DNA from 2 places in the Lysinibacillus irui genome. Region 2 is predicted to be linked to the other one. Evidence: predicted binding sites of a transcription regulator. Region 2 holds the regulator's gene; the other holds the start of a gene.

Region 1 (15,843 bases), on a different replicon from region 2:
ACAGATCGCTAAGAATGTAATCAAATTTAAGATAGTAAATTTCATATTTTCTCCTCTTGTTTATCAAATTAACTTCTTGATAGTTGCCACTCTGTTTCTTTTCCTTTAAAGGTCTTTATGGTCTTTAGAAATACACTAAGAACCTCCTATTAATATCATTTTTTACTATTCTATTTAACCATACTCTATTGCTGCTAACCATTAGCGCTCGAATTGTTTTATAAAATAGTTACCTTATTTTCTTGCCAATTTTTCAATCTCAGCTATTAATATTTTTGCCCCTTCTTCACTTACCACTAATTTCCCTCCTTGTAATAAAAAATTTTCATCGGAAATATCGCCTGTTACAAAGCATTCCATATTCGCTTCGTATTTTTTTAAAATGATTTTATCATCATCAGTAAAAACCTCTAGTGCATCCCCTATATTAATAGCAAAGGTTCTTCTCAACTCCTTTGGAATAACTACTCGTCCTAAATCATCTAATTTTCTTACTATACCTGTTGATTTCATTAGAGCCCTCCTAACTAAAAATTTATTTTTGTTATCGATTATATATTCTATTAGATATATTTCTCTTTTAACTAGAGTTTCTTCCTATTTATATATGTTATTTTCAACAAAGTATCCTTGAAGTAAGATCTTCGTTAAATCCCATTCATCCATATCTTTTAATAAAGGATGCAAGTCATTCTTATGCTCAACAATATATTTTTCATCATAGTTTAGTTTTAGTTCATCAATTACCTGCGATATTTTACTTGTTATTATAGGACTGTTTTTCAGCGGATGACCTTTTCTCTTTCTTGCTAAGTTTAAGTTACCTTCAAATTCATTTGCTCCATCAGATAATATATACTTCATGTGGCCTTTTTCTGTTATTATACAAAAAACAAAAAATAATTTATCAATTTCAATTCCACTTAAGTTTTGTTCTTCAATTATAGTTTGCATCATTTTCTCTTTATCAATATCTTTTGAATGTGAACATATAGGACATTTTTTATGTGTTGTACCTAATTTAACTTCTAATTTAATTGCACAGTTTATACATTCATATATCTTTTTGTCATTGTCCTTTCGAATAACTCTCCAATTACCAGTAATATCCCCAGAAAATTGAAGAGGTTGGATCCAACCTATAAGAGATACTACCTTTTTCTGAGAATTTACTCTTGAACATCCACAGGAGGTAGATAACATTTTCCTTAAACTACTATCTACAACTTCACGTTCTGTTCCACAATCACATCTACAAAGGTAATACCTATCACCAGATTTTTTTGCGCCCTTACTCCCTGGTCCAACAATAGACCAGTTTCCATATCTACAACCCTTCTTAAATCCCTCAGAACCCAGATTACACGAACAAATATTTTTCATAAGTTTATACAATTGGGAATGGAAACCTTCTATCTCAGCACCACAGTTCTTACATTCGCAATAATAGTACATATCATTTTTATTACTATTAAATATAGAATTAACTATTTCCCAACTTCCAAATTTTGTGCCAACATTAAACTCTTTACGTCGTTTCTGTCTTCTACATCCACAAGAGGTTGATAATTTATTAATTAGTGATTCCGCTCTCACATCTTTCTCATTACCACAAGTACAACGACATCTATAATACTTAAATTCGTCAGGAAGTGGATTATCTTCAGATTCCCCCAAAACTTTCCAGTATCCGAATATCTGATTTTTCTTAATTAGATCATTCATATAGCAACTCTCCAATTGTAATGTTTAAATATTGTTTATTTTGATTATTTTATATTAATAAGTAATATTTACTATTCCAATTATACCATCAATATCAACCACTGAAAAGGAACGTTTTTAGTGGTTGATTAATATGTTTTCATATTTTTTCGAGTATTATTTTTCTTTGTGTAATTCCGAAAAGTAAAAATAAGATGGTTGATTTTCAATTATTCGATTTTTCTGAATTGTGAAACAGGGGAAAAATTCCACTTGCTATACAGAACATTCGTACGTAAAATTATATCAAACAGACGTTCGTTCATTGTGGCATAGGAGTGATTAGATGATTAAAGACAGAGGCAATATTAAATGGGGTTCAATGATGTTACCTGAACATTTAAAGTTTCTTAGGGAATGGAAGCAGGAGGAATGTGCAACACAGAGAGAACTTTCCGAGTGGGAACTAGAAGAATTACAACAAACAATTGATCTAGCTTTTAATCAGCGAAAACAGGTTAAATTAAACGTTTGGACTGAAGGTAAAATCATCCAATGGGTAGGAATTATTAATTCAATAAATAATAATACAAACGAACTTATTCTTGAGGGTCTACTAAAAACAAAAATCATACCATTAAAAGACATTTATTCAGCGCAATTGGATAATGAGTTTTATGATTAAACCCGATGAGAGGCAACTGCTTCATAAATATTTAGGGTATTCGGATTTTATGGTGGAAAAGGGCTTATAAATCACCCTTCTCCAAATTCTTAATAAGTGTGGAAAAATCGACACCAAAGTTGTCTGTAATGTCGTGATCAGTCACTTCAAACCAATTGAAAGTATCGTATAACATAGCTTTGTTAAAAGCACTTGAATTAAATCGTGGTTTACGTTTCTTATGGAGCTTCTCATTGAACAGGATTTTGGCTCGTAAGGCATCAAAAGAGTAACCTCTACCCATTCGCTCTACCTGCCTAATAATGCTATTAATTGACTCCGTATAAGCGTTAGTGAGCCTTTTATCAAAGTAGTTAAATATTTCTTCTTGCCAGTTGTCTACGGCTCTCACAAGGTCTTTATAAGCGTCTTTATAGTTACTGGACATACAACGGTGTCTCCATTGACTATAACGAAGTAGACCTTCATCTGGATCAGGAGTATCCCAAATCCAGTAAAACTCTTCTTTGAGTTCATAGGCTTCTTTCAAAGCAGGAAGATTACCTAACCAAGTCTCTAAGAGGAATAATTCACGTTCATTTAGATCGTGTTTACGCTTTAGAAGGATAAACCTTTCACGCATAAGGGTACGTCTTTCTTTTTGGCTCATTTGGGCTTTCAAAGACTTTCTGACGTTATCTAAGGTTTGATTAGCCATTCTAACTACATGGAACTTATCTACGACAACTTTAGCGTGTGGAAGGACAGTGTTCACTGCGTCTTTGTAAGGCTTCCACATATCCATTGTGACGTACTCAATATAAGTCCTGTCACTGATTTCTGAAAGACGTTGGATGACTGTTTCCTTGTTACGATTAGGCTTTATGTCATAGATAGTTCTGCGTTCAACATTAGTTAATACAAGCCGAGGTTTACGAATAATATGTATCTCGTCTATCCCAAGCCATTTAGGAGTCTCAAACTGGTATTCACGTTCTTTGAGTGCCACATAATCCTTAAAGACGTTCCTAACAGTTTTCTCGTCAACACCAACGCTTTCTGCGACTTCTACAAAGGTCTTAGACATGGATTGCTCTTGAATGGACTTTAAAAGCCTTTTGGTCATACTACGCTTTTCATCAACGGATATTAGGCGTTCCCAGAAGGTAGATCCGCATTCACGACACTTGTATCGTCTGCGGTTCAATTGTAAGCCCACTCGCTTTAAACGAATGGGCAAATCCATAATTAGTTGCTTTCTTGAACTGTGTTTGTATAACTTGTCAAAACCACATTCAGGACAACGTTCAGGTGGCTCGACTGCTTCAACTTTAAACATCATATCGGTGTCATTTTCTTGTGGTGGTTCAATTGCAGTTAGATCTGAAATACATAGTAGGTCTGTCATGTTGTTCATCCTTTAAACAGAAGGTAGGAAATGTCCCTGCTTCGTTACTGTATAGGAACTAATATTTCACACAAATGATTATCAATCATTTGTGAAGTATATCTTTCTATAATTGGTTGTTCTCTTATTGATAGATTATTTCTTTCTATCTCAGAAAAAATATTGACCCAAAATTCACTGACTGCCTCTTTTGTATGGTCAAGCAAGAAAACAGCGTATTTCCCACCAGAAAATTCACCAACATGAGCTGGTTTTTCCACATTAAAATCTTTATTTATAACAACGCAAACATCATAACGACATTCCTCTTTAGGAGTACTCTCTGGGTTATCTTGCGGTATGCCTAAAATTGTAGAATTATCAAATACACCATTCGATTTTGCCCACTTTTTAAAATTCTCCATTAATTCTTTGTTTTGCTTTTCACCATACTCCCCAACATTTCGGAAATAAGCAATCCTTGATTCAGGTAATTCTTCAATAGTTATTTTCATATTTTAATCCTCCTTTCTTAGATAAGGTAATTCGATTTAAAATGTTTTTCAAGTTCTTTTTTAAAAGATTCTGATTATAGTATAGTTTAATTAATCCATTATTCCACTATATAATCCGATTTTTGATGTGATTTTTATCAAGCATTTAAAATAGTAATTCCACTATATAATCCGAAGACCCAATATTTATTGTTAGATTTAGCAGTGAAATCTTTGCAGATTGATTATATGAAAATAGAACAATTTAAGATGAAAAAGGTTTTTCAGCCATTGATGGATACTTTGTTAAAGGATCTAAGACAAGATTTATTTAACCATAAACGGCAACTTGCTCAACTTCGTATACGAGTAGTAGGTTGGCATCCCGTGGATGAATACTTTAGTGATGTTCAAATCGCAACTGCTGGCAATGATGTAATACTTCGTTATGCTAATCAAGCTTTAAAAACACAAGTAGAAAAATTACTGATAAATGAGTTAGATAAATAACTTAGTTCTGAAAGAAATTATACTATTCTTATTCAATTTAAAAAAGTTAGGCCAGCCTACAAATGAACTGCACCCCGTCAAGTAGACAGTGGAAATAATAAAAAATGTATTAAGCGGCTTGAGTCCTGAATTCTAACGGACTCAAGCCGTTTAATCGTTTCTGATAACGATAGTAATTATAAAAATGAATATACTCATCAATCGCTAGTTTTAACTCTTCATATGAATCGTACTTATGTAAATAATACTTCTCACACTTCAATGTGCCCCAAAATGATTCAATTGGTCCGTTATCAATACATCGACCAACACGGGACATACTCTGTGTCATATTGGCTGTATCCACAATTCGCTTAAATTCCTTCGATGTATATTGAAAACCTCGATCACTATGTATTAATGGCTGTTCGCCTGATTGTAATGATTGAATAGCTGATTTGATTGTTTTGAAAACAAGGGAATTATTATTCGAATGACCTAACACATAACTCACAATTGAACCATCATATAAATCGATAATTGCACTTAAATAAGCTTTTTTCCCGTTTCCATACTTAAACTCTGTGACATCTGTACACCATTTTTCATTGGGCTTTTTCGATGTAAATGCTCTATTTAATACGTTCTCCGCCACATGATGTGCTGGGGATTTACGATAAGGCTTGCGCTTTCTACGAATAACAGACTTCAATCCACTAATCTGCATTAAACGATAAATACGCTTTTCGTTAACCATCGTTTGATTATTTTCTTTTCGCTGACGATTGATTGTCAACGTTGTACGACGATAGCCGTAAATACCATCTACTTGTTGGTAAAGGAGATGAATGTCCTTTAAAATGGCTTCATTTTCAACTTCTCTGTTAGAAGGCTTGCGACTTAACCACTTATAGTAAGCTGCACGCGAAACATCAGCTATTTCACATAGTAAAAGAATCGAAAGTTCTTCCTCTCGATGTAAATCTTGAATCGCTAAATAGCGTTGCTGTAGACGTATTTGGCTTAACGATGCCTCCTTTCGATTTCCTCTAACTTTTTTAAAAATAAATTTTCTGCACGTAAACGTTCATTTTCACGTTCAATACGTTGAATCTCTAATTTCAATTTCTCCTCAACGGTTAATTCGACTTCATCTTTTGTGCGACCACGACGATCACGTAATCCCTCTTCACCATTCGTTTCAAATTTCTTCGTCCATTGATATACCTGTTGATACGAAACACCATAGGTATGCGCTGCCAACTGATAATTTTTCTGGTGCTTCAAACAGTACTCGACAATCTCAATACGTTCTTCAAAAGTTGTCTTTCTTCCTTCGGTCATAGCTTGACTCATTCCTTTACCTGAATCTTTTATTTCACTATGACTAGTATACTTTTTTACCCAGCTTTTTAAAACGGAGGTACTGCTAATCTCGTATTTCGCCAACACCTCCATCTGTGAATAATTTCGTTGAATGTAGTCCTCCACAGCCGCTAATTTTAACTCTTTTGAATAGAACTTACATGAAGTAGCTTCTTGTAATCCTTCACGTCCACCTGCCTCAAATTTCATTTTCCATCTATGAAAAGTTTGATGATCTATTGAAAACCTTTCACACAATTCATTGATAGAATAGTGACCTTCTTCGAACAATTGAAGGATATATAGTTTCAACTCGAGTGAATGTTTGCTTCGCCCCATAAAAAATACTCCCCTTAGATAAACAGATTTTATTTTTTCATCTGTCTACCTAATAGGGAGCATATCAAAACTAAACTGGTCTAACTTTTATTTCCTATTTTTTATAATTTCTTTGTATTTCTGATCAGCTGCTTCCTTAATATACTCTTCTTCTGTGAATTAGTCACATCCCCCACCGCCAGTATCTCCAGAAAAACTGCTATCATTAGATGATGAAAAACTACTTCCAAAGCTAGAATTCCCAGTATCAAAAACAGAGCTTTCATCACATCGATTGTTATTATCCATACTCACTGTTGAAGTAAATAGATGACTAGTTGTTGGACTCCATATATCAGTACTTCCGCCTTTTACTCTATCATTCTCTCTCTTATTAAATGCAATAGCAGCACTTCTTAGAGAACTTTGAGAACCTGGGCTTTGAGTGCTTTTGATATTTTTACTCTCATTATCCATTTTACTAAATTCATCTACAGCACTCTTCATAACATTAGTTGATTGTTGATTCGTTATTTCCTCACTACTTTTACTACTATTCATTGAACTAACAATTTTACTAAAAGAGCTATCTTCAACATTTAAATCCTCATTATCTAACGCCTTCAAAATTGAAGCCTCTTCTGAATAATCTTCAAATTGGCGTAATTTATGTCCCCGATATGCTTTATAACCATGAAAAGCACTTAGAATTGTAATTAATCCTAAAACACTTACTCCAATTATTGTAACAATATTCATCTAATCACCCGCTTTTCTAGACTATCTCATTTTCATTAAAGTTAATTTCTAAAGGATTGCTAGAACTTTTTTTGAAGGGGAGATACTCTTGATTTATAGTACAAATTCGGTTACATAAAACAACTAAGTCATCATATGCATAACCGCTTCCATCAATAAATAATAATGAATTCATAGATTCATCTAAGAATTCAATACTTTTGTAATATGAGTGGCTTTTTTGTTCATCTACAACATCCTGATCGATAAATGCAATATCACTAAAGTTCAGTTCAATTTCCTTATACTTTGATTTATAAATTAAACGATCAAAGTAAACATCAATAGTATCTTTATAAGGCATTGGAACAAATTTCAGTAAAAAGAATGTTAAAAATATAATTACTGTAGAAACTAAATAACCTAGTTTTAATAGGGATAAAATGTAAATCTCTATTAAAAATATAGATGCCTTCCCCAGTAATAAACTTCTAAACAACCAGATTTTATTGCGACAAGGAATAGTAAAATACACTTTAGCTTTTTTCATGATCAGTTCCTAGTGAATAGTCCTAACGAGTGATTGTAATTCACTCATAACGTTTAGACTTGTATGCAAATTAGGATTAAAAACTATTTTTCCAGCTGTTTCGCCTTTAGGTTGGAAATCCATTAACCCGATAATCATAAACTTTCTAGTGGATTTGCTTTTACTCTCTTCATATCTTAATTGCTCCTCGAAATCTTTATTTACCGGCCTTACAAGTTTTTCAATTAATTGATTGGATTGTTGTAGATTTTTATCCGCAATTTGTTGCATCATAGGTAATTTACCGACAGTCTTTTTTGGAATTAGTTGAACACCAACCACTTTAAAAGCTCTTTTCTCCAATTAGTTATCCTCCTTAGAATAAAAAAAAAGAACCTCAAACGTTTAGTTTCCTAGACGTTAAAGGTTCTTCCTTTATATCGTTCGTTATCTTTAGTTAATGTAATTATATTACTTATATCATATATTGTCTATAGTCAATTATTTAATTACTTTAGAAAATTTACACTTTATCATTAGATGATTTAGTCACAACAATTTACAAACCATTGTTCAACAAAAAAGGGAAGTCTATTGAATGAATTAATGTTTGAAGATAAATTAGTATTCTTATTAGAAATAGATAAGACAATCTTATTTTTATGCCTAAGTTCAAAATCACCATTAGTTGTGATTAGTGTCCAATCTTCACATTGCTTTGCTACCGTGGGGACACATTCAGAAAATTCATATGCTTTTACAATTAACATAGTTCGATATTCATTATTGTCCATGGCTTATCTTCCATAAACAAGGTATGGTTTTCTTAATTCTTCTTTACCTTGTATACCTCTCTCATTATCTAGCACAAGTAACTTGATTCCAAGACCTTCACATACTTTACCCGCTAAGTTAACGCCTATATCATAGATAAGCTCCCTTTGACCTTGAAAAGTAAACTCCTTTTTCACTCCAAATAAATGATGGCTCACAAGTTCAAGACCAGGGTATGCTGGTACTGCTCGTTCAACCCCTCTCTTTGTAAAGACAAAAAGAGGGATACCATTCTTATCTTTTGGTAACCTTGATAAATCTTCTAGTGGCTCTGAAGAAAAAGTCGGCTGCTCTACGTAGTTATAATAACTGTATTGTACGTTAATATTTCTAACAAATAGACCCTCTGATTTACAGGCCATTGCATCTGTTGAATTTTGAGGATATGTTTCTTTATTAGAGCTCATGCATTTAGATTGATTAGAATCAAAATAATTACATAATGAACATGTATATATAATTTGGCGAATATTCAACACCTTCTTCTTAGATTAATAAAATAAGACCATTCAGATTACATATTTGTAGTTAGTTCAAACACAATCTATTTATATCTCCGTTCGATTCTTTACTAGCTGCTGAGGTACATGTTCCTTGCAATAAGCAAACTTAATCCCGTTTATGCTCAATAGTAGTTCCTCATTTTGAGATAAAGGTTTCTTGCATTTTATACAACTTCTACCCTCTGATGGCATTACACTGTGTACATTAGGATCAAAACCTTCAATTACTATGCTTTCAGTAAACGGAGGTACATCATTCGATTGCATTATTCCAGGATTTGACGACCAATCTCTGTATTGCGCTAAATCATACCATCCCATTTTAAACTTATCACAAGCATCTCTAAAAGCTTCTGACTCAGCAGTCATAAGAGCATTTTTAATCGATGTAGTTTCATTTTTTGTAATTTTAGCTATCCCTATTCCCTGCCTTATTGCATCTACAAGTGTTATTTCACCTTTAACAACTACGAAATATTTTTCAAAATTAAATACAGGGTCACCAATTATTCTCCAATGCCATTGTGATTCAGCAACTTCTTCTAAACGAGACATATAAACTTGGACAGGAATATGACCTCGTTTTCCGTCGTTACTTACTTTAACTGTCCCAGGAGGAAAGGGCATTCTTAATTGTTCTGCAATCTCTGCGTAGGTTTTCATATTTCTAACCCCTCCTTTTTAAAGTTTGTAGAAGTTCAATGATAATTGTATTAGAAATTGGAGATGTACTAATAATTACGTCTCTAGACCAGAGTGAATTTAGATGAGGCATCTTTTCAAGCATCGCTTGATAGCACCTTCTTTTTAAATAAGAGACAATTTGATTAGGGCTTTTAGAAGGATCACCTATGCACTTTAAACTTATATAACACCTTCCAATTTCCTCAATCTCAACTTTCATGATCCCGTTCTCTTGGATATTTCGCAATGACTGTTTTACTAGTTCAGCAGCTTCACGATCCTCAAATATATTCCTTTTATATCTCGTTACAAATACCATGTAATAAATCAGTTGATTGGGTTCATATATTAAGTTCATGAAATAATTGTAGCAGAAATATACATTTACTGCTACAATTATTTCAAAAATAAGGTTATTCCCCATATTTAGGGAATAACCTTATTTTAAGAAGTCAGTACTTTAATTATTGATGGGCCAACCTTCATTAAACACCAGAGAAGCGGAACGCCTAAGAATATCCCATAACCTATACGCTTTCTACCTGGTATACTGCTGGCATGATGTAAAACTGCTACTCCAATTATGAAAACTGCTACTAATAAAGGTTGTGTAACTCGAACAATACCTTCATATAGTTTTGTTCCAGCAATTTCAAGCGATGGAACAAAAAGCATCAAACCAAGTTCTGCATCTGGTGTAGCAGGTTGTTTAAATACATAATACAGGAGTAGAACCGGTCCATGGATTACAGCTAACAATCCGATTGGCATAAATACAGTTAATACATAGGCTAGTCTACGTTTATGAGGATTCTTAAAAGCATATATGAACATAAAGATTCCAAATAAAAATCCGACACCGCATATAAATATAAAAATTAATTGGATGTAGTAAACTCCTATTAGTAAAGGCTCTGTTGCATCAATGCGATCTAGCATAATTCACCTACTTGTCTTCAATCAATTCTATAATATCCCATACTGAAGAGTGGATATAAGGTAAATCATTTTCTTTTTCATTGTCTGAATGATTATGTGACTGTTCTATCTTTTTAACAATTAAATTTATGCGTACTGGTTTTTTTAAGTCTTTATAGTAAATATCAAGGACCACTCGAACTGCTTTTGATTCCATTACCCACAAACTTCTAATTACTTCAATTTTTTCGATTTGTCCATTTCTTGAGATTCTATTCATCGACTCATCTATTTTTCTAAATTTCTCTTGTAAATTCAATTCTGGAAAATCCTTGTTTAACAATTCAGGATTTAGCGTTGAAATGAATAAGTCTGCATTGTTGGTGTTTGCAGTAAAGAAGAAATAATTAATAACACTTTCTATTTTGCTTCCATCTATAGTGGGAACTGTATTTTCAATTTCCTTGACTCCATCCAGTGTCTTTGATTTTTTTTCAAACTCTTCAGTTTGTAATTCAAAGTCTTTCCAAATGGTTTTATTTCCAATTTCACCTTTCGTTATTTCAGGTGTAAAGTAGGCCTTGTAAATAACAAAACCTACTAATAAAACAAGTAAAACTGAAAGTACTTTAAACCATGTCTTCTTAATAATATTCTCTCTTATTGCTAACCAAATTGCCTCTTTTATTTCCCGCATGTTATACACCTTCTATTTTAATGGTGGTGTTGGAATCCATTTTATCGGATTTCGAGGATTTGTTGCTTGCCTAACAAATTTTGGTTCGTGAATTTCGAAGTGCAAATGTACACCAAATGCCCTTCCCGTTTCACCCATAATACCAATCTGTTGTCCTTTTTTAACAGTTTGTCCTACCTTAACTTTGTATGAAGCTAAATGAGCATATAAAGACTCTACATCTTTGCCACCAATTACATGTTTTACCCTTACAATATTTCCATAAGTACTTAGAGGTCCGACATATGACACAACACCATCTGCAATAGTAACAATAGGTACGTTTGTTCTTCCACCTGCACCAATGTCAAGCCCATAGTGGAAGCCATCATCACGTCCTCCATATGGTGATGTAATCCTACCGGTAGTTGGATATGTAGTATCACCAGGAGCAACAGAGATTGGTGCTGAAGCGTTACCTAATTCATATTGTTTTCCGTTATTATATACATCTTGTGCATATTTTTGGGCTTCACTACTTTGCCAAGCTTTATTCCCACCATTATATCTTGCTAAAGCATTTTTAATGGCTGTTTCACTTCCTTTTTGATAACCAATAGTTTTTAAGTAACATGCTGCAGTGGTTGCCGCATCTATTAAATCCCATGGGCTCGCAACTCCATCATTATTACCGTCCATACCTCTTCCACCATACTTTTTGATATTTGCTGGAACAGTTATAAATGTAAGATCATCAACTAGAATATTACCTGCTGATGTCGTAGGGTAGTCTCTTGCGGCTGCCCATCCAAGCCAAGTCAATGGCATAAATTGGAAATGCCCAACAGCACCAACGAGTTTACCTTCTTTATTGCGAGAACCTAAAGATGGATCAGAAGCTACAGGGTTACTACTAAATGTTGATTCTTTCCCATGTACTGCTGCTAGAATAAACCAATCGATCCCACATGCATCTGCAGCCTTTTTATAAATATCTTCAAACTCTGTTGGATACCAACCTTCTAATAAACCTCCATAATCTCCGAGTGTTCCACCCAAAACAAACTCATCAATACAAGGATCTATGGACTTGTGCTTAAAGTAGCATTTTTTAAGCCCTTCATAATCAATATCTGGTTTAGGGAACTTCTCGTCTATCTCTTGTCCTAAATCTATAGAGTACTCTAAGTCCTGCACTTGAACTAATCTTGTATAATCCCCTTCTTTTGCTGTTGAAGTTAAGATACGCACTAGTTCTTCAGGAATTAATTCTACGCTCGGTGGAGATCCATCATCAATAACCCATAATTTCAATTCTGTTGTTATATCACTTACGCAATCACCGCTAGATGAGGTACTGTCAGTAATAGTGTGAAGTTCTTTATATGGTATTTTTGCTTTTAAGTAACCCATTTGAACTTCGTCAATCACTTCATGAGATACATTTTCTTTGGTAGTAGTTGGTCCTGACACAGTTGTCGTTGTATTACCATCTTCATCTGTATGAGTACAAGTAGTGGTAGTAGTAATTTTTACAAACTCATCGATAGGAGAAGAACCTTCCACAAAAATTGGCTTATAGTTAGGGGAGCCTTCAAAATAATAAGCCATTTCCTTATCTATTATTTCGATGAACTTTTTTAGTAATAATTCTTTGCTATCAGCAGAGTAATCTTTATATTTCTCATGCCAAGCTTTATAGTTCTCATTTTCGATGTTTTTGAAATAATGATGAATTGTTGGAATAGCAATACTTTGTTTAAGCATTTCACCTACTAGTATTAACCAAGACTCAGAGACAGGTGGATAAGGATATTCTGATTGAGTACTCCTTAGTCTATCTCTAATTTCAGCTGGTCCAGCTTCTAACCTTAGTTCGAATACCTCTTTTACAGCATTATCAAAAACAACTTCTGTCTCTGAACGGGTAGATGCTTTTTGGAATAAATCAAAACTTGCAACACTTTGTAGAACTAAAAGTAATAAGATGATTAAAATTATTACTATTAGTACATATGGTCCCAGAACTCCAAGGAGCCACTTGATACAGCTCATCAATACTTTTGAAATTATTGATTTTAGAAGTTTTGCAAACATTCCAAGCTTTCGAGCCCCACGTAAAAGACCAAGACCTTTCTTTCCTGCTTTTAAGGGGTTCGTAATCGCGCCTTTACCTACATCTGTACTACTATTGTTATTATCTGATTTACTCAATTTACCTCACCATCCTTTTCAGGTGAAATACTAGAATCAAATGGTGAATTTGTTTCTAATGGTTTAATAGGTGAAGGCATTTGCCCTACATTACAGTGTTGCTCTGGGCGAAACAGACCAGAATCAAAACCACTATCAACAAATGAGTTTCCACTTTTGTCTGCTAACATTGCATCACTTACTTGAGAATACATTTGAGTATTTGGCAAGGAATTACCTACTTCAATTTTGTTTATAGAATCTGTAGGTATATAATCCACAGTACGTGTCATACCATCTTTTAATCTAGTATCAGCTTCACCAATTGGAGAGATTAACTTCATATCTCCATTATCATCTAAGTAAAAACCGCTGCCTTCATTTGTTTGTTGAAATTGAATTTTTGCTTCAGGGTACTTTGTAGCTATATCACTAAGGGTAACGGACCCTAATCCCCCAAGCTCTGTAGAACCTAAAATTCTATCTTTACTTACACCACTTAATCGATATCCTATTTGTCTACCTATTTGCCCTTTTCCTACCATAGTTCCGATAGATTCGCCCATTGATCCAAAGTACTGTCGCTTATCAGAAATATTGTTTAGATTTAAAGAGTTGTTCTTTACTTTACCTCGTGTATCCATGACCCCTTTTACACCTGCTGCAATATTTCTTGGAGCCTGAAGGGTACTACCTACTAAACCAGATCCTAATGAAGCACCTAATGAAGACCCCCCTGGACCAATTACCATTCCAGCTGTACTGCCAAGAACCGCTCCTGAAAGTTGAGCACCTGCCTTAAATTTACTAAAAGAACTAGAGTTTGAACCTTCTGCCAAAGCTGAAATGGCCGTCTTACCGCCGGGTTGTTGCCCAAAACCTGGCTTACCTTTATACATTTTCCTTGCTCTTAAAGCCATAGCTGCTGTGTTAACCATTGATTGAGCAGTACGTGTGGTCATTGTAGCAGTTGACATTCCCATAATACTTAGCAACATTGAACTTAAAGGTAAAAACAAGAATAATAGAATCATTTTAAAAACAATGCTTATTGAGTTTAGATTGATAAACATCATAAATACAGCAAAATAAATTGCATGGATACTTTGCATAAAAACAGCACCAAGGAAATCTATCAACCACATACCAAAGTATTTTCTTGTTTTTTCAAAGATTAATCCAACAATTACTAAACCACCTATTAGTAAAAGAACCGTTATAAGAAATAGCCGGTACATGTATACTAAATTTAGAAACAGTAACATAACCCACTCTGCAAATAAGACTAGAATGTCACTAAAGTGAAATTCATCTTGGGTGGCAAGTATACTTAAACTACCTAGCTTCATCCCTTGTCCTTCAAGAACTTCCACAACTGAAGAGACAATTGCGTGATTAAAAATAAAAATATAATCGACGCTTGTCCAATATGTTATAAGTAATACTGCGGCTAAAAAGTACATAAAAAGTTCTTCACCGATATTAAAGCGTTTAGCAAAGGTAAACGAATACATCATCTTAAGACCGCTTATCAAAATGCTTAAGCACAAAACTAAAGCAAAAAGAAATGTAATGATGTTGAAAACTGGATCAATAACTTTTTCTTTTATCGATGTAGGAAATAAACCAAAAGTTAAGGCAGGCTCTTCTTCTTCACTCTCATACCATATACAATATGGATTGCCAAAAATTAATTGATTAAGGGTGTTCAAGTTAACTGCATTAAATGCTAATTGAGCTAAATCTAAGCTATATTCTTCAGTTAACGTTGCTCGTTCATCTCTAAAATCATCCACTTTATCCGTCGTTTCTTTATCCTTTAATGCTCCTACACAAGCTTTTTTGGAGTCTTCTTCATCGTTATTTGCATAGGCTAATGAAACATTTTGGAATAAAGAAGGGATCAAGATGAGAAAGACAAGTAGCAATCGCACACAAGTTTTCACATTTTGTTCCCCCTTTACTAGACGATTTTCTTAACACGCTGAGATTTAGCTTGATTTTGCGCTTTCGATTTCCATACATTCGAAATTTTACTAACACCATGGACTTTATCAGCTGCTCTATCGGAGCTTGTTCGTGTATCAGCCCCTGAAACATTATGATAAACATAAGCATCTGGATTCACTTTTTTAGCATTGAAACCTGGATCTTGATGTTTAGCCACATTAGTAGAAGCAACTTGTTGAACTGTTTTTGGGTTCATCGCTAAATTAGACTCACCAGTATTTACAATGTACGCCTCTGATTTTCTCATCACAGATGGAGTAGACCCTTGAAGGCCAACCGTTTCCATCCTTTGTTCTTGAGCATTTGTACCTTGAACCGATTGAGGTGGTAACGTATT
Region 2 (16,495 bases):
TATTGGCAAACTAGACAGTGCTTATTTTGTGGACACAAACGGTATTCCTTATATGATGAGTATTGCATTAGCTGCACTATTTGCAGGCTCTTTACTAGTTGCCGAATCATACAAAGGGCGAGCGTTAACACCAGTTCTCGGCGCATTTTTCCTCCTATTCTCTTTGCTGATTAGCACCAAGACTTCAATGATGGATAGTTTGAATATTATCACTAGATTTGTTTATATTGCAGTCATTGTAGCCATCATCGTAGATATCTTTGTAAAAGGGCTTATTTACCGATTGTATGAAGATCGTCTAGGGAAATATGTCGATGCTATTGTAAGTTCTGGTATTGTACTCACAATGATTTCTATTTGGGGGCTGATTCAACAGTTTACGAATAATAACGTACTAGATTGGAAGCTAAGCATTGCCCTTACAACGATCACATTATTCTTGACGGCCAGTGTTTCATTATGGCTTGGTTCAAAACATCATCTTAAAACACTCCGTACAACAGGCTTTGTCATTTTGGTCATGGCGTTTATTAAGCTTATATTCTTTGACTTATCCGCACTTGATTTATTAATTAGAGCAATTCTGTTTATTACAATTGGTGGGATTGGCATGCTGTTGTCGGGTAGGTTGTTGAGGAAATAAAGAAGAAAAGAGATTCCAATGTATTTTGGAATCTCTTTTTACATTATGTTAAAATGATATCGAAACCTTACTATATTCCCCGCTTTTTAAAGTTCAACATTTCCCTAATCTTACATCATTCATTCTCTATTGTTTTTATCCAAATTTTCCATAGCGACAAGTATTTTAATAGATTCTTTAATAACCTAACAATGTTAGGAGGACTTGTTATTGAACAATACTTACATGGATAGGCGAACCATACGATTTGTATGGGCTCCTATTGGTTTAGGAGGTCAAAAAAATGGAAATGGCTTATACAATCTTTATATTTTTATTTGGGCTTGTCTTTGGCTCTTTTTATAATGTGGTAGGTTTACGTGTCCCACAGAAGGAATCGATTGTCCATCCTCCTTCACATTGTATCAACTGTAATAGACAATTAAAGATGATTGATTTAGTACCAGTATTGTCTTATGTGTTTTTAGGGGGGAAATGTCGAAGCTGTGGCTATACAATTTGTTGGATATACCCAGCAATAGAAATATGGACAGGTGTTTTGTTTGCCTTTGCTTATTGGCGGCTAGGTTGGGGCATAGAATTTATTGTAGCGCTTTTATTTATCTCCTTGTTCGTTATTATTATTGTTTCGGATTTAGCCTATATGCTCATCCCAGATAGGGTGCTTATATTCTTTTTACCATTCCTCGTTGTAGGTCGGGTACTATCGCCATTAACACCATGGTGGGATTGTCTTGTGGGTGCTGTCGTTGGTTTTGGCATACTATATGTTATTGCGGTTATATCGAATGGTGGCATGGGTGGAGGAGATATTAAATTATTCTTTTTAATTGGACTCGTTCTTGGCACAATCAATACACTGTTAACACTATTTCTGGCGGCAGTTATCGGTATGATTGTGGGGGTTATCATTTTGTTCAAGCGTAAGCAAGGAAGAAAAACACCCTTCCCCTTTGGTCCGTCTATCGCCTTAGCAGCGATCATTGTTTATTTTTATGGTGATTCATTAATCAATTGGTATTTAGGTTTTTGGTAATTGTCAATCTTCAAGTATATGGAGGGAAGCAAGTGAAACCGGTTATTGGCATTACAGCCTTTGTGGAGGATGATTTATCCGCTCATTTAAATGCTGCTTACAGTCAAAGTATTATTGAGGCGGGAGGAATTCCGCTTATTATTCCTTTAGGTGTTGAGGAGGATGCGGCTCAAATTTTAGCTCTTACAGATGGTTTATTGTTATCGGGTGGCTATGATGTGCATCCATTTCTATTCGGAGCAGAGCCATCACCAAAGCTAGGGAAAATTCATCCAGCGAGGGATACAGTTGAACTAGCTTTAATTGAAGCTGCTTTTATACGAAAAATGCCTATTTTCGGTATTTGTCGTGGAATCCAAATTTTAAATGTCGCATTAGGTGGTACTTTATATCAGGACATTGATAGTGACCATTTTAGTACGAAGTTGCTTAAACATGCACAGCAATCAGGTCGAGCTGTAGCTACTCATTATGTACAGATTATTGCAGATAATTTATTAGCAACTATTTTAGAACAAGAGAAAGTTGCTGTAAATTCATTTCATCATCAGGCTGTGAATGTTCTAGCAGAGAAATTAAAAGTAGCAGCGAAATCAAGCGATGGTATTATCGAAGCGGTAGTTCATGAAGATTTACCATTTTGCTTGGCAGTTCAGTGGCATCCTGAGGAAATGGCCATAGCAGGAGAAGAGAACGCTAAAAAATTATTTTCAGCATTTGTAGAGGCTAGCTTAAAGTTCAAAAAAGAAGCTTAGAAGGGCATAGAGTAAAGAATCCAATGCTAGTATGTGGATTCTTTTTTTGCGTAAAAAAGAGGATACATGCTCATAAGGAACATATAATCCTCGATACCTATTTTCGTAATTAATGCACACGACGGTAGAGACCAACAACTTGTCCTAAAATAGAAACTTGATCGACAATAATTGGCTCCATGGATGAATTTTCAGGCTGTAAACGGAAATGGTTTTTTTCTTTGAAAAAACGTTTTACAGTGGCTTCATCCTCAGCTGTCATAGCTACAACAATATCACCGTTATTGGCAGTTGCCTTTTGCTTCACAATGACTAAGTCCCCATCTAAAATTCCTGCTTCAATCATTGATTCCCCCATAATTTCAAGCATGAACAATTGATCTTCACTTGTGCCATACGTATCTGGTAGCGGGAAATACTCTTCAATGTTTTCAATAGCTGTAATAGGAGAACCGGCTGTAACCTTACCAACAAGTGGAACATGAATTACTTGTTGCTTTTGAATGGATTCTTCAGGCTCTAGAATTTCAATCGCACGTGGCTTTGTTGGATCTCGACGAATAAAGCCTTTTTGTTCTAATCGAGCTAGATGACCATGAACAGTGGAACTTGAAGCAAGTCCAACTGCTTCCCCGATTTCTCGTACTGATGGTGGATAGCCCTTAGCTCGTACCTCTTCTTTAATAAAAGCTAAAATATCCTCTTGTCTTTTTGAAACTTTTTTCATGAGTGCTCACCTCTTTTTTCTAATATCATTCTTCTTATTTGATAGTATAACAGAATGCGAACACGTATGCAAACATAGGTTCGAAAAGTGTTTGACAAAAACGTTTGTTCGCTTTATTATGAGAACATACATTCCGAACAAACATTCTAAAAAGGGGTTATGAACATGACATGGTTAAAGAAAAACACACATATTTCAATCTTGATGGGAGTTTGTCTACTATTTGCAGGATATCTTTACATTACTGATCCAGGACACGTTAGTTACGCTGAAATTCAAATCGAACACGGGGATAGCTTATGGTCGTTAGCAGAGCAATACCGTGGTAAAATGAGTACTGAAGATTGGATTAAGCTTGTGAAAACAGAAAATGAGCTAGCGGATATTAAAATTGTGGCAGGAAAATCTCTAGTCATTCCTGTAGTGAGTAATCATGCCGATCCCATCAATACCATTGAAATTGCGAGAAACGAACAATGATCAATAATCAACTGTCGGCTGTTGTCTATTGCCGTGTAAGTACTGAAAAGGAAACACAAAGCTCGTCTTTAGAGCGCCAACAAGAAGAGTTACTGCGCTATGCAAAAGAGCAAGGTTATGAGGTGAAGGGCGTTTTTAAGGATAAGCACAGCGGCTACGATGTAGAACGTGAGGGCTTACTTGAAATGCTTGATTTCATTAAAGAAAAGGGGATTAACGCCCTTTTTGTACAAGATGAAACACGTTTAGGACGTGGAAATGCAAGGATGGCTGTGTTGCATTTGTTACAAAAATCAGCAACAGATGTTTTCTCTATGCGTGATGCAGGACCGGTTCAACTAAACGAAATGGACACGATGCTGCTTGAGATTTTAGCGATAGTAGAGGAATACCAGCGTAGAATACATAATGCTAAAATACGTAGAGGTATGCGTCGTGCTGTAGAGAATGGCTTCCGTCCTGAAAATAATTTATCGAATCGAGGTAACCCGCATGGTCAGGAGCGTAAGGAACTACCTGTAGATGAAATTGTCAAGCTGCGTAAACGTGGATTTACCTTTGAAGAAATTTCTATAACGCTTAGAGGGTTAGGTTTTGAAGTTAGTAAAGCGACTGTCCATCGCAGATTTCAAGAACATCAAGAAAGATTAGCAGGAAAATGATATAGCCTGCTAATCTTTTTTTATCTTCTGTACTTCGCTATTAATAGGAAGATAAGCTTTCTATGCTTACGTTAGTAGGTAGTTTAAAAGGGTGTTCTTTATTAATTCGATCATAAAACATAATGCCGTTTAGATGGTCGATTTCATGTTGGACAACAATTGCACCATAGCCCTGTAACTGCACGATGATTTCTTGTCCATTAATGTTATAACCTTTAACCTTAATACGTTCATATCTTGGCACAAAACCATGGACTGGTCGATTAACAGATAAACACCCTTCTCCCTCTGGTAAATAAATCATATTTACAGAATGACTGATTATTTTAGGGTTGATCAACATCATTTCATAGTCATCAAAAAATATAGCAAACATTCGTTTATCTACGCCAATTTGGTTAGCTGATAGTCCACTTCCAGGTCGAAGCTTATATTTTTTTGCTAGATTTGGATCTTGGCTATTTTTTAAATATTGCAGCATTGATAATAATGTATGTTGGTCTTCTTTTGTCACAGGGATTGTCACTTCTTGTGTTTGTTTTCGTAATAATACGGAGTCCTCTTTTACGAAATCTTTCATAGTAATCATATAATTAGGATGAAATCTATTCATAGATAAACACCTCATCAATACGACTATTGAGGACTTTAGCAATTTTAAAAGCTAACTCAAGCGTCGGATCGTACTTATCATTTTCAATACAATTGATTGTTTGTCTGACAACCCCGCATTCCTTAGCAAGAGCAGCTTGTGTTATTCCTAATCTTTTTCTCAAAACTTTGATAATATTCTTCAGATTTACTCCTCCATTTTTGTCCGAAGTATTAGACATTATTATAGCGAAAATCTACAAGAGATGTCCAAGGAATTAGACATGTGGAGTGTTTTATTTTTCATACCAGTTGGCATTAAAATTTAGATTTAGCGCTTTCCCTAAATTAATACCGAATTGAATAAAGGCTCTACCACGTGCTGTAATGATATGGCCGTCTTGCACAAAGAGTTCGTCAGAATAATGTCGTAGATCAAAAATCCCTAACTGTCTTATTCCATCTAAAGGCAAACCAACCGTGTATTGTTTGTTTGCTAAAATTCCAGCCTTTGCTAATAAATAGGGGGAGCTAGAGATACTTGCGATAATGCCTTCTTTATCGTGGATTGCACGTATAAAATCGAATATTTCCTGTTCTTGTTGTAGGTAAGATATGTCCATGCATCCTGGCAATACAAGACTATCAATATCAGCTAAGTTCGCCTCGCTTATTAGAGAATCCACTACACAGCATAAACCCGATTCCCCGCGTATTGGTTCATTGTTTAAACCTAGGGTGATGATAGGTTTGCCACCTTGCATTAATATAGACAAGGCCACGCTTAATTCATATTCACTAAATTGAGGGTATAATAATACAGCCGTTTTCTTCATTCACACTCTCCTTTGTTCGTCCACTCTTCCTGCAAAATGGCGTAATAAAATTCATCCCACCAATCTTCACCATGCGGTATACATTTTTTAAAAAAACCTTCACGTCGCATACCTATCTTTTCCATGACCCTATATGAAGCGATATTTTCGGGCTGACATGTTGCAATTATTCTATGAAGCTTCATTTCGGTGAAGCCATAATCTAAAACAGCAAGCGCCGCTTCAGAAGCAAACCCATGGTTCTGATAAAGAGGATTTAAAACCCATCCGATTTCATAGGTATGTTCACCAAAGTATCGGTGAAAAACAATATGACCGATCACCAATTGTTGCTCTCTTAAAACAATGGCAAAATGTTTGGCTTGTACATCACTGTTTTCTATTATAAATTTTCGTACCTGTTCTTCATCGAAAACGCCTTCAGGCATGTAATGCATCACCGTTTTATCTGACAAATAACTATAAATAGCAGGAAAATCTTTTGCTTCAAAATTTCTGATAAGTAATCGTTGAGTTGTAATATTCACGTTCATTCCCCCAATATCTATCAATTTTTCCCTTTTACTATAGTTATACACCTCTAACATCTGGAAGTCATGTGAATAATAGCAAAGAGGTGTTATTAAGGGTTGGTATAACTGCATTTTAAGGGAAACCATGCTATACTTTGCATACTGAAGTCTTTAAGATAGGTATTGAAAGGTGTGTAACAATGTTATCAAAAGAAAAAATTAATCGAATTAATGAACTTTCTGCCAAAGCAAAAAGTGGACAATTAACAGAGGAAGAGGCAAAGGAGCGAACAGCGCTTCGTAAGGAGTACTTAGATACGTTCCGAGCAACAATGCGCGATACGATTGAAAATGTAAAAGTGGTGGATGTAGAAGGTAATGATGTCACACCAGAGAAGGTTAGACAAGCGAAAAAAAATAAATTTCTAAATTAATGTGACACAATTCAATAAAGTATGTATGAAAAACCAAATAGTATAACAAAAGCATTGTTTTCTACAGCAATGTTGACTAAACTGTAAAAGAACAATATATAGGACGAGAAAGGATGTCACAATATAATGACTCAACATGCGGATCTATTAGCAATTAATGCTATCCGAACTTTGTCAATCGACGCTATTGAAAAAGCAAATTCTGGTCACCCAGGTTTACCGATGGGGGCAGCGCCAATGGCTTATACGCTATGGACAAAACAATTACGCCATAATCCAGCCAATCCAAAATGGTATAACCGTGATCGTTTTGTACTGTCAGCTGGTCATGGTTCAATGCTTCTATACAGCTTACTTCATCTTGGAGGCTATGGTTTACCAATGGAAGAAATTCAAAATTTCCGCCAATGGGATTCATTAACACCAGGACATCCTGAATACGGTCATACAGTAGGTGTAGAGGCAACAACTGGTCCTCTTGGTCAAGGGATTGCTATGACTGTTGGTATGGCAATGGCTGAGCGTCATTTAGCGGCTACTTACAATAAACCAGGTCATGACATCGTTGACCACTACACATTTGCACTATGTGGTGATGGTGACTTAATGGAAGGTGTAGCTGCTGAAGCTATTTCATTAGCAGGCCACTTAAAACTTGAAAAATTAATCGTGCTTTACGATTCTAATGATATTTCTTTGGATGGTGACTTAGAAAAGTCATTCTCAGAAAACGTGCAAAAACGTTTTGAATCTTATGGTTGGAATTACTTAAAAGTAGCAGATGGTACAGATGTTGATGCGATTAATGCTGCCATTGAAGAAGCGAAAAAATCAACTGGCAAACCAACATTAATTGAAGTAAAAACGGTTATTGGTTTTGGTTCTCCAAATAAATCTGGTAAAGCAGATTCTCACGGTGCACCACTAGGTACAGATGAAGTTGTTTTAACGAAAGCTGCCTATGAGTGGGCTCACGAACCGTTCAAGATTCCTGCAGAAGTATATGATACATTTACTGCTGCTGCTGAAGTGCAAGGAGCACAACCAGAGGAAGCTTGGAATGCTAAATTTGCAGCATATAAAGAAGAATTCCCAGAGTTAGCAGCTCAATTTGAAAAAGCAATGAATGGTGAATTACCAGAGGATTTTGCTTCTGAATTACCAGTATATGAGGCAGGTAAATCAGTAGCAACGCGTTCTTCATCTGGTGATGCCATCAATGCCATCGCAAAGAAAACACCATCTTTCTTTGGGGGTTCAGCTGACCTTGCCGGCTCTAATAAAACAACAATGAAGGGCGCTGGTGACTTCTCAGCAGACGATTATGCAGGTCGCAACATCTGGTTCGGTGTTCGTGAATTTGCAATGGGTGCTGCTATGAACGGTATGGCACTTCACGGTGGTTTAAATGTATTTGGTGGTACGTTCTTCGTGTTCTCAGATTACGTTCGTCCAGCAGTGCGCCTATCTGCATTAATGGGTCTTCCTGTAACATATGTATTTACACATGACTCAATTGCGGTAGGGGAAGATGGTCCAACTCATGAACCAATCGAACACCTTGCATCATTACGTGCAATGCCAAATCTATCTGTTATTCGTCCTGCAGATGCAAACGAATCAGCAGTCGCTTGGGAACTTGCAGTAGCTTCTGAAAAAACACCAACAGTTTTAGTATTATCTCGTCAAAACTTACCAGTACTTGACGCTTCTATTGAAACAGTACGTGAAGGTGTGACAAAAGGTGCTTATACAGTGTCTCCTGCTACAAAAGAAGTTGCAGATGCGATTTTAATCGCAACAGGTTCAGAGGTTTCACTTGCTGTTGAAGCACAAAAAGCATTAAAAGCTGAAGGAATGGATGTAGCTGTTGTTTCAATGCCATCTATGGATCGCTTTGAAAAACAAGATGCAGCTTACAAAGAATCTGTTCTACCAAAAGCTGTGACAAAACGTCTTGCGATTGAAATGGGTGCATCATTCGGCTGGCATAAGTATACTGGCTTTGAAGGTGATGTGCTTGCTATCGATAAATTTGGCGCATCAGCACCAGGTGAAGTAGTAATGGAAAAATACGGCTTCACGGTAGAAAATGTCGTAGCAAAAGTAAAAGCATTATAAAAGAAACAATGAATACCGCAACACTCAGTGAGCTTCTTTCTCTGTGTTGCGGTTCTTTTCTTTTTTATAGCTTTTTAGTACCGTAATGTATAAAGCCAAGAATTGAGTGACTAGAATACCCATGAAAAGGATAAAATCCTTTGTACTACCACCAATTCCTAATTCATCTACGATAATGGCAGAAAACCAAAGAAGCTGACCAGAAACGATGACGGTTAAACTGGCAAAAATAGTACATAACCAAATGGGTGTTTTTTTGATGCAAACCATAATGAGTAGCAAAATAGAGAACAGAAAAATCACAAGAAAGATAGGATCAAGTAAGGAAAACACATTGTTTGTGACAAAGTTATGATAGGTAAAACGATGATCCATAAAAGATCCCTTTTTTACAAATATTAACGTATCTAATAAAAAAAGGTTCAATTTGGGAGTGGGGTAAAAAGAAGAGTGAGTAGTATATGATGTAATTGGTGCACGTCATCATGTAAGTGATCTACCAAAGTACCTCTAAAAGTATAAAAAACTGCATGCTAACATGCAGTCTTTTTATGTAGGAGGCTATTTAGCGAGCCCATTTTGAAAGGCGTAGACAACAGCTTGTGTGCGATCTTGCACTTCTAGCTTAGCCAAAATATTGCTTACATGCGTCTTTACCGTTTTTAAGGCGATATATAGCTCGTCGGCGATTTCCTGATTGGCTTTGCCCTGTGCCATCAGCAATAATACTTCCATTTCACGGTCAGTAAGTTGCTCGTAAAGGGGCGTATTATTACCGTGACGCATACGGTGCATCATTTTGGATGTTACCTCTGGCTCTAATACCGTTTCGCCACCTATTGTTTTACGGATAGCATCGGCAATTTGTTTTGCATTTGATGTTTTTAGAATATAACTCACTGCCCCAGCCTCTAAGGCAGGATAGACTTTATCATCATCTAAAAAACTAGTGACCATCATAATTTTTGCCTCAGGCCATGCCGCTAAAATTTCTGCTGTTGCCTCTGCTCCTGTCATGATCGGCATGACATTATCCATTAAAATTATATCAGGTCTAAGTTCAAGGGCACGTTCTACAGCCTCTTTGCCATTTTCAGCCTCTCCAACAACTGTAATATCCGGTTGTGCTGATAAATACGCTGAGACACCAATACGTACCATTTCATGATCATCCGCTATGAGCACTTGTATCATCGTCATTGATCTCCTCCTTATGCAGTGGAATTTTAACCTCCACTATCGTTCCTTCTCCAGGCACTGACACAATTTTATAAGTGCAACCAATTTCAACTGCCCGTTCTGCTATATTTTGTAAGCCATAGGAAGTGGATTTATCTGCCTCTACATCAAAGCCTAACCCATTATCTTGAATTCGTAAAATAGCTAAGTCGTCTCGTGCAACTAAAAGTAACTCCACTTCACTTGCCTTAGCATGACGAAGTGTATTGGAGAGCGCTTCCTGAGCAATACGGAATAAATGGTCTTCCTCTGCCTTGGTTAAGGCCATTTCCTCTAACTCATATTCAATATGAAAATAAACTTTTTGCTGAAGCTCAATAATCAATTCCTCTAAGCCTTGTGCCAATGTTTTATTGTGTAGCGCTACAGGTCGTAAATGCAGCAATAATGCACGCATTTCAAGCTGAGCTTGTTGAACAATTTTCTCCACTTGTTTTAAACTCGTAGCATTTTCGTCATTTTCAGTTAATGCGGAGAGCAACATGGAGGCAGCAAACAGTTGCTGTGACACGGAATCATGCAGTTCTCGAGCAAGTCGTTGGCGTTCAGCAATTATGCGCTCCTGAATAATTTTGTCATTAGCTTCCGCCCGTTCATTAGATAAACGCTGTAAGCTTTTACGCTGTGTATCAATTAATTCACTTGTTTGAATAAGTGCTTTTTTTAATGGCTTTGGTAAAGCTTGCTTTTTAGGAAAAATAAAATCTGGCTCGATTAATTGCTTCACGATACGTGTTGCTTGAGCTTCTCGTGCACGAGCAGTCATACTAATCCAGCTAGCAAACAGGAAGCTGAGTGCAAAAAGGCTAACAACAATGATTCCACCTAGAGGAAAATTATCGTAATTCTGTTGCCATAAAGGCTCCCATCTTTTTTCGTCTGGGTTTCCCCAAACAGCCACAAGCAGCCCAAATGTAGCACTCATTAAAATGAAAAATAAAGTAAACAATCTTGAGATAAAGGCAATCATTTGCGTAGCACCTCCAAATCTCCAAGCCATGTTGCGACATGAATAATCAAAATACGTTTTGCATCCTCAGGGTTGCCATCGGAGAAGCTAACACTTTCATTTAATATACGTTGTGGCCCTACATGTAAGCATGTAAGCTCACCAAATAATGTTGTATAGTGTAAACGGAAAGGGATTTCATATGGAATATAGATCTGAACTTTGCCGATACCTTGCCGAATCGTAATAAGACTAGTACCAGCAGGTAAAATGGTTTGTGTTGTATCAATAGTTATATCTCCTGCAAGGCGTTGAATTTGGACATCTTGCCATTTATACGCTTCCGTAGGAGCAGGTATTGTACCGATTAAGTCATTTTTAGTCGCAGGGAGTTTTTCAAATAGCTCTGCACCAACCACTTTTGGCTCGTTTTCTCGTTGTAAGTATTGATAGAGCATATATAAGAGCATGATTACAATGAATAAACGTAAGCTCCACATAGTAAACAGAGCAACCGCAATAAAGAAAATTCCTGTCCATTTGAAAAAACGTACTTTTTTGGAAAAACTTAAATAGAGAAGTACTGCCCCAATCAATAAACAGAAGGCGCCACCATTATTAAAAATAGTGAGCTCTACAAAAACGAGTAAAAAGAAGCATAGTACCCAAAATGTGAGCTTATTAGTTGTGAAATTTTGCAAGAGGGTCACCCTTCCTTCTACTAATAGTATAAGAGAGGGAATGGGTCCCTCTAATTTAAAACGTGAAAGAATGCGCCTTATAAAGTTGGCGCATTGCTTTCATTATATCATGTTATTTATTTTCAATTAGCAGTGGTGAGCTTTCTTCGGCTGCTTTTTTTTCTAATTCTGCCAATCTTGCCTCAAAAGTTGTAACCTCATGATCTTTGTCGATTTGGTAAGCTAATTTATCAATATAGGCTTCTAAATCTTCAAAATTTGTTTTATTGTTTTTGGCAATCATACCGTCCATTTGATGATGAGCACGTGTTACGTTTTCTTTCCCCATCAACTGTAATTGACGTACTTTCATGTCTTTAATTTTATGTTTCATTGTTTCGAATTTGCGCTCAAGCTCGAAGTATTCTCGTGTACTCGCCTCAATACTTGCTTGTAATGTATGGTTTCGCGCTGTGTAAGCTGTTACTTCATCTGTTGCGAAATCAATTAAATCTTGCTCTCCGCTAGTTGTTGCTAACGCCAATTGAGATTCACGTTTTGCGAGTAATTCAGCGTTCTCTTTAAATTCTTGCTCCAATTTTTCCTTTAATTGCCCTTGACGTTCTAATAATTTACCTGTTTGTTCTGTTTGTTTTTCTGCCTCGCGAATGTACTGGTTTAACATCGCAATTGGATTTTTTTGTTCCTTTTTATCAAATAGGTGATGTATGTCCGCCTCTACTGTATATCTAAAACGTTGAAATAAATTCATGTAAATTCGCTCCTTTTATTTTGTTAGATTTGACCATTCTTTTTCAAAGTTTGTAAATGGATCTTCTTCTTTTTTCCCTTCAATTGTAGGGATTTTTACATCTTCGCCATTCCATTTTTTATAGATGACGTAGATAATAGCGATTGCTGCAAGACCGATCATGGCTGGAATGTTAGAAACTGCAGATAGGACTCCGATTAGACCAACCGTAAACCAGAAAATTTTCCCGAATGTGGATTTGCTAGCGATGTAGAAATGCATGCCCAGTGCTACAAATAATCCGGAGAATAGTAAGCCTGCAAGTGGTCCGATTAAGGCAAGTGCAACACATGCTGCGATGACGCCTCCAGTTAATAAAAGAAATTTTCTCATTTGTTTTAGCTCCTTTCGTTTGTACCTTTATGTTACCTATTTGCATGATTGTCTAAAACGGACTCGAAATTGATTTTGTACTAGGTCTTGAGGCGGAGCTTCTTCTAAGCAGCAGTAATAGAGGGGATTTCGGAGTGTTTTACGACTTACTTTTACTATTTTTGATAACTATTCATCGATTTCTAATGCGAATTTTAGCTTTTGTCATAAAGTCATTTTTAGAACCGAAACTAGAATTTTTTCGACAAAAATAGAAGATAGATCCTTCCTTCGTTTGACAAATTAACAAGAGTGGATGAGCTATACTTATGGAAAAGAAACGAGCGAAGGAGGATTTCTGTTGAGAACCTATTCTATATATAAAATAAAAGAAGAGCATTTAACGTTTATTTTTGGCAGAGAGCGTAAGTTGTTGGAAATGATGCAAGGCTGTGAAGACGCCAATGAGAAATCCTTAAAAGAGCTTGCCTATATATGCGAATCCGTTCGTTTTGAAGAAATTGCAGCAATGTTGGAGCATCAACTTGATTCTAAATATGCCCATTTAGAAAGAGCTCGCAATGCTTTGTTTTTAGAACATCCTATAAAAGGCAAAATGGCTATTTATTTAGTCGATCGTAAAATTTGCGTTTATTGCGAAGGTTCGCGAATGCTAGATTTAGATCTATTTCAAATGCTTGCTAAAATGAGTGAACGGTTTATTGCTTTTAATAAACAGGATAATGAGTGTGGGTGGTTAAAGCCGATGAAGTATACAATGCACTAGGAAAATTCACTACAATATATAGTAACATGCTATCATTTGGTGTATAATGGAGCGTGGAGAGTTTTTCTCGGTATATTGTAGTGGAGGAGGTTGGTTGTATGCCTACATGGGGCTGGATTATTATCGTAATTATCGCATTAGCAGCGGGCGCGGCACTTGGTTTCTATTTCGCTCGTCAAGCTATGATGAAATATTTAAAAGAAAACCCACCTATTAATGAGCAAATGATTCGAATGATGATGGCACAAATGGGTCGTACGCCGTCTGAAAAGCAAGTACGTCAAATGATGGCACAAATGAATAAATTCCAAAAGTAATCGGAATTTTTAAGGAGCAGCTAGTTTCAGTAACTGGTTGCTTTTTTCGTGGGTTCAAAAAGAAGGGATTATCTCAAAAGTAAATTGAGATAATCCCTTCTTTTTGTTTAAGAAATGTTTAATAATGGAGCAGCTATACATTTTTTATCTCAAATATTCAACACTTCTATTATTTCATGAAGGACAAAAAAGCGGATATCGAAAACCCCTTGAAATGGGAGGAACATATTATCAGATTGTTATTCTCTTTAAAAATATAAAATTTCATGCAATTTAAAATATTTACACTTATTTTTGGGAAACTAGCTATAATAGGTAGTATTGATAGAAAAGGAGCTGTTAGAAATGGAACGTGAAAAGACAAATGTAGAAAGTTTTGATCTGGATCATACGAAAGTAAAAGCACCGTATGTTCGTTTAGCAGGTGTTAAAACTGGGAAAAATGGCGATGAAGTGTACAAATACGATATACGCTTTAAACAGCCCAATAAAGAGCACATGGAAATGCCAGCCTTACATTCTTTAGAGCATTTATCAGCTGATATTATCCGCAATTACTCTGATCATATTGTTGATTTCAGTCCAATGGGTTGCCAAACAGGCTTCTATGTATCACTTATTAATCACAATGATTATGAAGATTTATTATCTATTTTGGAAAAAACCTTTACAGATGTGACGAAAGCAACAGCAGTGCCTGCATGCAATGAGGTGCAATGTGGATGGGCGGCGAGCCATAGCTTGGAAGGGGCACAAGCCTTAGCGAAAGAATTTTTAGCAAAACGTGATGAATGGCATATCGTTTTTGCGGAATAAAATAACTTAAAAACCTTGCGTGATTTTTAATCAGCAAGGTTTTTATATTGCTAAAAATGGAAAGGTATGACGTTGGAGGAGGAAGAATCTCGATTTATTTTTTGGTAAATAAAACTTTCTAAAAAATCATGAATTAAATCTTCATATTCATCCATATTTTCATTAAAGGACTGTGCATGTGCACCTGTATCAAAGAGTTTTAATTTTTTTGGACCTACTTTTTTATTGTATAAATCAAGTGACATAGAGGCTGGAATAAATGTATCTGGAATACTATGGATAAAAAGTATTGGCTTTTCAATATGGGTAACTGCTTCAGCAGGTGTGACACTTTTAAAAGAGTAGCCATCTCTTAGGCGAACGAAGAAATCGGCAAAACGGATGGGTATAATGGAACCGTATTTAAATTCTGTTTTGGCGATTTGCTTGAGAAGCATCGAAAAGTCAGAGAACGCACAATCGGAAATGTAAAAATCAGCACCATCTTCTACTGTCCCAGCATACAGTAGCATAGTTGCAGCACCCATGGATTCACCATGAATACCAAGAATAGCATCCTCACCAATCATCGCCTTGACTGTTTTCACAACCGCATCCAGATCGTTTTTCTCATAATAGCCGTAACTCGTAGTTTTGCCTCCAGATTCACCGTGGCGACGGTGGTCAAAAATAACTGAATTATAGCCAAGTCTTTCAAATAATCGCGCGTATTTTACGGAATTTATTTTATTTTCCGTAACACCATGACAAATGATAATGGTGTTATTGGTTTCCAAAGGTTGAAACATAATGCCGCGAATGGTGTAACCATTTGGAGAATCAATATTGAGTTCACACTTCAAATTATTATTATACCAAGCTTCGTCAAAGCGCTTAGCTGTCGTTTCACGTTCGCGAACAAATTCAGGATCTTTTTGCTGTATATACATTAATTTATTGGAAAGCGCGAAGCCGAACAAACCTGTTGCAGCCGCGGCTAGCGTTGTCGTAATACCAGAAAATAAAAGCATCTTCTTTTTCATCTAAAACACCTCCACATGCTATTTCTTATTTGTAATGTTCCCAACTAAGATTGTTTAAAACACGTCAACATTTTACAATAACTTTGGCAAAACTGCGATTATTTCTATTATCGAAAATCGTCAAAACATTTGTTAAAATATACATATCTGCTAGTAGCATATGCATGCAGTGTTGATTTTTGAACGGGGAAAAGGGGAGAATGGACATGACAAATGAGGTAGTAATCGTGAGTGCTGTGCGTACAGCTATAGGCTCATTTCAAGGGACATTGAAAGACGTACCAGCAACAACTTTAGGTAGTATTGTCATTAAAGAAGCATTAGCTCGTGCAGGTGTAGCAAAAGAGCAGGTCGATGAGGTGATTATGGGGAACGTCTTATCAGCAGGACTTGGGCAGAACCCAGCGCGGCAGGCAGCGATAAAGGCTGGTTTACCACATGAAGTGTCAGCTTTAACCATCAATAAAGTATGTGGATCTGGTTTAAAGGCTGTTCATTTAGCAACACAGGCCATTTTAGCAGGAGATGCTGATATTATTGTTGCAGGTGGCTTTGAAAATATGAGTCAAGCGCCTTATGTCTTAAAAAATGCACGAGAAGGCTTCCGTATGGGAGATCAAAAGGTAGTCGATACAATGATTCATGATGGCTTGTGGTGTGCGTTTAATGATTATCATATGGGAATTACAGCAGAAAACCTATGTGATATGTACGAGATTTCACGAGAAGAGCAGGATGATTTCGCAGCTCGCTCACAGCAACGTG

The links. Region 2 encodes LexA, which represses DNA repair genes until DNA is damaged. Its sites were predicted from a motif close to CGAACATATGTTCG; they were not measured.
Region 1: a site for LexA is predicted at 2,012-2,025, ahead of OU989_RS23555 (YolD-like family protein). Genes of this name have one in related genera too.

Annotation. Positions count from the first base shown of each region.
Region 1 is NZ_CP113528.1:209,709-225,551, reverse strand. Features, by position in the region: gene OU989_RS23565 (AbrB/MazE/SpoVT family DNA-binding domain-containing protein) at 235-513, opposite strand; gene OU989_RS23560 (hypothetical protein) at 598-1,725, opposite strand; gene OU989_RS23555 (YolD-like family protein) at 2,051-2,389, shown strand; gene OU989_RS23550 (ISL3 family transposase) at 2,454-3,776, opposite strand; gene OU989_RS23545 (AraC family transcriptional regulator) at 3,821-4,270, opposite strand; gene OU989_RS23540 (YhjD family protein) at 4,499-4,759, shown strand; one part of gene OU989_RS23535 (IS3 family transposase) at 4,869-5,800, opposite strand; one part of gene OU989_RS23535 (IS3 family transposase) at 5,800-6,442, opposite strand; gene OU989_RS23530 (hypothetical protein) at 6,602-7,180, opposite strand; gene OU989_RS23525 (hypothetical protein) at 7,197-7,709, opposite strand; gene OU989_RS23520 (hypothetical protein) at 7,719-8,051, opposite strand; gene OU989_RS23515 (hypothetical protein) at 8,486-8,998, opposite strand; gene OU989_RS23510 (hypothetical protein) at 9,071-9,688, opposite strand; gene OU989_RS23780 (transposase) at 9,693-10,067, opposite strand; gene OU989_RS23505 (hypothetical protein) at 10,154-10,648, opposite strand; gene OU989_RS23500 (hypothetical protein) at 10,656-11,324, opposite strand; gene OU989_RS23495 (peptidoglycan DD-metalloendopeptidase family protein) at 11,337-13,517, opposite strand; gene OU989_RS23490 (hypothetical protein) at 13,514-15,442, opposite strand; gene OU989_RS23485 (hypothetical protein) at 15,460-15,843, opposite strand, start outside.
Region 2 is NZ_CP113527.1:1,206,272-1,222,766, forward strand. Features, by position in the region: gene OU989_RS05680 (DUF2339 domain-containing protein) at 1-643, shown strand, start outside; gene OU989_RS05685 (prepilin peptidase) at 927-1,679, shown strand; gene OU989_RS05690 (gamma-glutamyl-gamma-aminobutyrate hydrolase family protein) at 1,712-2,434, shown strand; gene lexA (transcriptional repressor LexA) at 2,544-3,161, opposite strand; gene yneA (cell division suppressor protein YneA) at 3,327-3,641, shown strand; gene OU989_RS05705 (YneB family resolvase-like protein) at 3,638-4,303, shown strand; gene def (peptide deformylase) at 4,344-4,916, opposite strand; gene OU989_RS05715 (helix-turn-helix transcriptional regulator) at 4,909-5,100, opposite strand; gene OU989_RS05720 (DJ-1/PfpI family protein) at 5,191-5,730, opposite strand; gene OU989_RS05725 (GNAT family N-acetyltransferase) at 5,727-6,257, opposite strand; gene OU989_RS05730 (DUF896 domain-containing protein) at 6,443-6,676, shown strand; gene tkt (transketolase) at 6,803-8,797, shown strand; gene OU989_RS05740 (hypothetical protein) at 8,822-9,172, opposite strand; gene OU989_RS05745 (response regulator transcription factor) at 9,359-9,991, opposite strand; gene OU989_RS05750 (sensor histidine kinase) at 9,966-11,006, opposite strand; gene liaF (cell wall-active antibiotics response protein LiaF) at 11,003-11,686, opposite strand; gene OU989_RS05760 (PspA/IM30 family protein) at 11,799-12,437, opposite strand; gene OU989_RS05765 (lmo0954 family membrane protein) at 12,453-12,809, opposite strand; gene sirA (sporulation inhibitor of replication protein SirA) at 13,150-13,575, shown strand; gene OU989_RS05775 (YneF family protein) at 13,674-13,892, shown strand; gene OU989_RS05780 (S-ribosylhomocysteine lyase) at 14,238-14,708, shown strand; gene OU989_RS05785 (alpha/beta hydrolase) at 14,759-15,730, opposite strand; gene OU989_RS05790 (acetyl-CoA C-acetyltransferase) at 15,937-16,495, shown strand, end outside.